2 regions of the Glaciecola sp. MF2-115 genome follow, and region 2 is predicted to be linked to the other one. Evidence: predicted binding sites of a transcription regulator. Region 2 holds the regulator's gene; the other holds the start of a gene.
What was found. Region 2 encodes NrdR, which represses ribonucleotide reductase genes. Its sites were predicted from a motif close to AAACACNANATNTNGTGTTT; they were not measured.

Region 1 (3,425 bases), on a different contig from region 2:
TGTAAGCCTCGATTATACCTTTACGACCGCTTATGAAAGCCGCTGTCGGAAAATCGGGACCTGGGATAATCTCTAATAACTCTTCGATTGTGAGATCAGGGTTATTAATAATTTCAATACAACCATTAATGACTTCGGTGAGATTGTGTGGCGGAATGTTCGTCGCCATACCAACCGCGATACCCGAAGAACCATTCACTAACAAGTTTGGAACTTTAGTAGGCAGAACTTCAGGAATATGTTCCTGACCATCATAGTTAGGCACAAAGTTAACTGTCTCTTTTTCAAGATCAGCTAACAATTCATGTGCAATTTTTGCCATGCGGATTTCGGTATAACGCATTGCAGCAGCAGAATCACCGTCAACAGAACCGAAGTTTCCTTGACCGTCTACCAGCATGTAGCGTAACGAGAATGGTTGTGCCATACGAACGATAGTGTCGTATACAGCGGAATCACCGTGTGGGTGATACTTACCGATGACGTCACCAACGACACGGGCAGATTTTTTGTATGGCTTGTTGAAATCATTTTTCAACTCGTTCATCGCAAACAAAACGCGGCGGTGAACTGGTTTCAAGCCATCTCTTACGTCTGGAAGAGCACGCCCGACGATAACGCTCATCGCGTAATCTAAGTAAGAGTTCTTTAATTCATCTTCGATATTAATCGGCAGGATTTCTTTAGCGTTATCAGTCATAAACTGCACTGTCCTTTATTATTTGTAGAGCATTTATCAACTGATGCTATCCATTCTCTAAATGGACGTTGATCTGACGCAAATAGCTCACTTGTTATTTTTAGCCAAGGTTGGCGTAGTGATATTATCATTAAGACTGTCGAATATGTAGATGTATGTCATAATAATTCATATAAAAATTGTCCATTGATGAAGTTCATAGCGCCAATGGCAGAAAAACCAAGAATTCTTTGAGGATAACATGGCTGTAGTTAACGTAGATAACAATGAAATAGAGAAGTTTTCCGCTTTAGCATCTAAATGGTGGGATCTTAATGGCGAGTTTAAACCGCTTCATGATATAAATCCTGTTCGACTCGCCTTTATAGAAGAAAAGTCTCAAGGCCTTTTCTCCAAAGACATACTAGATGTAGGTTGTGGAGGAGGTATTCTCGCGGAGTCGATGGCTAAAGCTGGCGCTTCGGTGACCGGGATCGATTTAGCGAAAGACTCTTTAGACGTTGCTAGTTTGCATGGGCTTGAATCAGGCGTAAAAGTCAATTACGAACTCACTAGTGCAGAAGACTATGCTCAAGCCAATCCTGAAAGTATGGATATTGTGACTTGTCTAGAGATGTTAGAGCACGTTCCTGACCCTGCTTCTGTAATTCAGGCTTGTGCCAAAATAGTGAAACCTGGCGGAAAAGTATTTTTCTCTACTATTAATAGAAATATGAAGTCTTGGGTAATGGCAATTTTGGGTGCGGAGTATGTTCTCAACTTGGTTCCAAAGGGAACGCATGACCATAAAAAATTCATTACCCCCGCCGAAATGACGCGTTGGATTGATACCACATCTTTAGTACCGAAAAATATCACTGGATTACATTTAAATGTGATAAATAATACCTATTATTTATCTGATAAAAATGTAGATGTAAATTATATACTGCAGTGTGAAAAACTCCGTTAGGCACTATATCTAGTGCCTTTTATAAAAATCAACACTAGATACCCGATTTTCATTAAAACAAATAGTAATAAACAAACGCTTTTTAGACTAAATTAGTTTACCGAAAAATAAATAAAAATAATTCTGTTGCAACCTATATAAGCCTGTTAATTTAATTGCGCCAACGTTAGTCACTACTAACTGAATCTCTAAGTGTTGTACAAATAGTCAAAAAGCACTACATGTTGGGTTGCATCTAACTCAAAACCTCACTATCTTGTGGTCATGGAATTTCAAACACCCTATATTAAGTGTCTAAACATATACCTCGTTTAAACACAAAATTGGCACGAAGCGAATTTGATTTGGGTTTAGAAAATTAATATCACGCTAAAAATCAGGCGTAGACCAAAGAGCGATAATAAAAAATGAACAACACTCTTCTAGTGACAAAAAGAGACGGCACGCAAGAACCTCTCGAATTAGACAAAATTCATAAAGTTGTAACATGGGCGGCTAAAGGCCTCTCTGATGTTTCAGTTTCACAAGTTGAAATCAAAGCTCAGATCCAGTTCTATAACGGTATTAAGTCTGCTGAGATTCATGAAACTATGATCAAATCTGCGGCTGACCTTATCTCTACAGATGCACCTGATTATCAGTATCTTGCAGCCCGCCTAGCCATTTTTCATCTTCGCAAAAAGGCTTATGGCCAATTCGAGCCGCCAGCTCTGTACGCTCACGTCAAAAAGATGGTTGAAGCGAAAAAGTACGATGAGCATTTAATGACTGACTACACTCAAGCTGAATTTGAGGAAATGGATAAGTTCATCGACCATTGGCGCGACATGAATTTCAGCTACGCCGCTGTTAAACAATTGGAAGGCAAGTACTTGGTACAGAACCGAGTAACAGGTGAAATTTACGAGAGTGCACAATTTTTATATGTACTTGTTGCCGCATGTTTGTTCGCAAAATATCCTCGCGATACACGCATGGATTACATCAAACGTTTTTATGATGCAGCTTCGACATTTAAATTATCATTACCAACACCTATTATGGCTGGCGTTCGAACCCCTACTCGTCAATTCAGCTCTTGTGTATTAATAGAAGCTGGCGACTCCTTGGATTCGATTAACGCTACTGCATCAGCGATTGTTAAATACGTTAGCCAGAGAGCCGGTATCGGCGTGAATGCTGGACGTATTAGAGCGCTTGGTAGTCCAATTAGAGGCGGTGAAGCATTTCACACAGGTTGCATTCCATTTTATAAGTACTTTCAAACTGCGGTTAAAAGCTGTTCACAAGGCGGTGTTCGCGGTGGTGCTGCAACATTATTCTATCCGCTGTGGCATATGGAAGTTGAATCTTTATTAGTACTCAAAAACAACCGTGGCGTAGAAGAGAACCGAGTCAGACATTTGGACTACGGTGTACAATTTAACAAGTTAATGTACACGCGTATGATCAAAGACGATTACATTACGCTATTTAGCCCATCCGACACTCCCGGATTATATGACGCCTTCTTCGCTGATCAAGACGAATTTGAACGTTTATATGTGCAATACGAAGCTGACGAGACTATTCGTAAAAAGCGTATTAAAGCAATTGAGTTATTCAGTTTGTTTATGCAAGAGCGCGCAAGCACAGGTCGAATTTACTTACAGAATGTTGACCATTGCAACACGCACAGTCCTTTCGACCCTAAAGTAGCGCCGGTGCGTCAAAGTAACCTATGTTTAGAAATTGCGTTACCAACTAAGCCACTGTCACATGTCAATGATGAAG
Region 2 (3,425 bases):
TTCACCCAAATTTCTACATAGCGTTGATGATCGGTCACGGAAATAACTTCGCCCACTCCATCAACGTGCCCACTGACAATATGTCCGCCAAAACGAGTATCCGCCCGCATTGCTTTCTCTAAATTAACAGAGCTGCCATTACTATAGTTAGCAAAGCCTGTATACTTTATAGTTTCTGAGGACACGTCAGCACTGTAGTGGTGCTCACCGAATTCGACAACCGTTAGACAAACGCCATTGGTTGCAATGCTGTCACCTAAAGCAACATCACTCATATCCAGTTTGCCTGTCTCTACTGTCAGGCGAATGTCATCACCATGATTCACTAAAGACCTTATCTGTCCTTTAGCTTCTATAATCCCAGTAAACATGCAAGCGCACTCCTTATTGTGTTTTTTTGGCTATGTATTTCTAGCTACTTATTTCTAGCTAAACTTGTTCGTTGTGTTTATTCGCTGCTAGCTTGTAATAGATAAGCGTAATTTTAGATCGTTCCCTACTTGAATCACCTCTTGCAAGTCGGGCTTGATAGCCTCATCCAAATTGTTCAGTACACCAATATCTACGGCGCCTCTAGCATCGCTACCTAGTAACATAGGTGCTTGATAAATGATTAATTCATTTACTAAATTGGCATTCATTAACGCACCGGATAAGGCAGATCCTGTTTCAGTCCACACTCTATTGATTTGTTTTTTTGCCAAGACATGCATTATAGCCTGTAAATCCAAATACTTCCGAGCTTCTGACGTCCGAATATTATTTGAATCTACTAAGCCAACTTGAATTTGCTCCACATTCAATGTGCTCAAGTTTTTGTTATGTTCTGCATTGAAGACTATTACTGGATGTTCGTCCTGAAAAATTTGATAGCTATTGTCGAGTCTATTCTGACCATCAATGATAATGCGAATTGGCTGAGTTCCGCGTTGTTTAAAAAGTGTATTTTCAAACTCTGGTAATTCGTCGCAACGCACATTTAACTTAGGGTCATCGGCAAGAACTGTATCTGCACCACTTAAAATAGCACAGCTCAGTGCCCTCTCCACCTGCACATTCGCTCTTGCCTTCGTGCCAGTTATCCACTTACTCTTGCCATTTGCCAAGGCCGTTCTGCCGTCGAGACTTGTTGCTAATTTTACTGTCACGAAGGGACGATTCTTAGTCATTCGATGATTAAATGCGATATTTAGCTTGTCAGCTTCTGCTTCCATAAGTCCAACATCGACTTTAATGCCGGCATCCAATAAGAGTTGAATGCCTTTATATTTTACCTCTGGATTTTTATCAACGCTCGCTATTACTACTCGACTGATTCTTGCTTCAATCAGCGCTAGTGCACAGGGAGGTGTTTTTCCAACATGGCTGCAAGGTTCGAGTGTTACGTAAGCTGTAGCGCCTTCAGTGATTGGTTTAGACTGAGAGTTAGCTGTTTTAATGTCAGTGTTTTGATGAGGAACGAAACCCGCATCAACTAAGGCATTGACTTCTGCGTGAGCTTGACCTGACTTTTGATGATAGCCCGTGCCTATTATATTGTTTTTAGCATCAACAATAACACAACCCACATTCGGATTGGGTGTAGTTGAAAAACGCCCTTTAGATGCTAGCTTGAGCGCTAGCGACATCCATTGGGCATCGAGTTTAGTAAACTTGGGCATTAATCACCTAGCTTGGCAATTTCTTCACCAAACTCGCGAATATCTTCAAACGAACGATATACCGAAGCAAAACGTACATAAGCTACTTTATCGAGCTCTTTCAGGGCATCCATAATCAGACTCCCTACCAACTCACTTTTAATTTCCCTCTCACCTGTTGCACGCAAGGATGACTTAATGCGCACAATACAGTTTTCAACTTGTTCTGTGCTTACAGGACGTTTTTCAAGGGCCCTTTGTAAGCCGGCTCTTAACTTGTCTTCGTTAAAAGGTTCACGAGAACCGTCTCGTTTAACAACCCTAGGCATAACTAATTCAGCAATTTCGAAAGTAGTATAACGTTCATGACATTCAAGACACTCGCGGCGCCTGCGCACCTGTGCTCCATCGGCTACGAGCCTAGAATCAATTACTTTGGTTTCTTGTGCTGAACAAAACGGACAAAACATGAGCTACTGCTCCAAAAATAAGTAAGGCCATACATTAGTGTATGGCCTGTTACTAAGTTTATGTAAATTCTAAACCTAGACTAGCCGTATACAGGGAAGCGCTCACATAATGCAACGACTTCACCCTTCACTCTATCGATAACACTTTGATCTTCAATATTGTCCAAAACGTCACACATCCAAGTAGCCACTTGAGCCGCTTCTTCTTCTTTAAAGCCGCGGCGTGTAATAGCTGGAGAGCCAATACGCAGACCACTTGTAACGAATGGTGATCTTGGATCGTTTGGTACTGAGTTTTTGTTTACCGTAATATTAGCATTACCTAAAGCAGCGTCAGCGGCCTTACCAGTGATGTCTTTATCGATAAGATCTAGCAAGAACAAGTGGTTATCTGTGCCGTTAGACACGATTTTGTAACCGCGATCTTGTAAAACAGACACCATCGTTTTTGCATTTTTTAGTACTTGCTGCTGATAAGTTTTAAACTCTGGCTCAAGGGCCTCTTTAAAAGCAACAGCCTTAGCTGCAATAACGTGGCACAAAGGACCACCTTGGTTGCCAGGGAACACTGAGCTATTTAGCTTTTTGTAAAAAGCTTCATCGCCATTTGCTGCCAAAATTAAACCACCACGTGGGCCGGCTAATGTCTTGTGTGTAGTTGTCGTGACAACATGGGCATGTGGTAAAGGACTAGGATAAACACCGGCTGCAACCAAGCCAGCAACATGAGCCATATCGACTAGCAAGTACGCGCCGACTTTGTCTGCGATTTCGCGAAAACGTGCCCAATCAACGATGCCAGAGTAAGCAGAGAAACCACCAATAATCAATTTAGGCTTATGCTCTAACGCGAGAGCTTCTACTTGCTCATAATCAATAATGCCAGTTTCAGGATGCAAACCATATTGAACGGCGTTATAAGTTTTACCAGAGAAGTTAACATGTGAACCGTGTGTAAGGTGACCGCCATCCGATAAGCTCATGCCTAATACGGTATCATTCGCTTCGATCAAAGCCATGAACACAGCAGTGTTTGCTTGTGAACCAGAATGCGGTTGAACGTTAGCATAATCACAGTTAAATAACTGTTTCGCTCTTTCAATTGCCAATTCTTCTGCAATATCAACGTATTCACAACCACCATAGTAACGCTTACCAGGGTAACCTTCAGCGTATTTATTAGTAAGTTGCGAACCCTGCGCTTCCATCACTCTTGGGCTACAGTAGTTTTCAGACGCAATAAGCTCGATATGATGTTCTTGACGTTGGTGTTCGTTTTTTATCGCAGCAGCCAATTCTGGATCGAATTCTGCAA

Region 1: a site for NrdR is predicted at 1,865-1,884, ahead of nrdA (class 1a ribonucleoside-diphosphate reductase subunit alpha). Genes of this name have one in related genera too.

The regions. Positions count from the first base shown of each region.
Region 1 is NZ_JBLBVM010000056.1:50,298-53,722, forward strand. Features, by position in the region: gene gyrA (DNA topoisomerase (ATP-hydrolyzing) subunit A) at 1-700, opposite strand, end outside; gene ubiG (bifunctional 2-polyprenyl-6-hydroxyphenol methylase/3-demethylubiquinol 3-O-methyltransferase UbiG) at 942-1,652, shown strand; gene nrdA (class 1a ribonucleoside-diphosphate reductase subunit alpha) at 2,060-3,425, shown strand, end outside.
Region 2 is NZ_JBLBVM010000037.1:28,852-32,276, forward strand. Features, by position in the region: gene ACKLNX_RS02785 (riboflavin synthase) at 1-371, opposite strand, end outside; gene ribD (bifunctional diaminohydroxyphosphoribosylaminopyrimidine deaminase/5-amino-6-(5-phosphoribosylamino)uracil reductase RibD) at 459-1,661, opposite strand; gene nrdR (transcriptional regulator NrdR) at 1,661-2,110, opposite strand; gene glyA (serine hydroxymethyltransferase) at 2,191-3,425, opposite strand, start outside.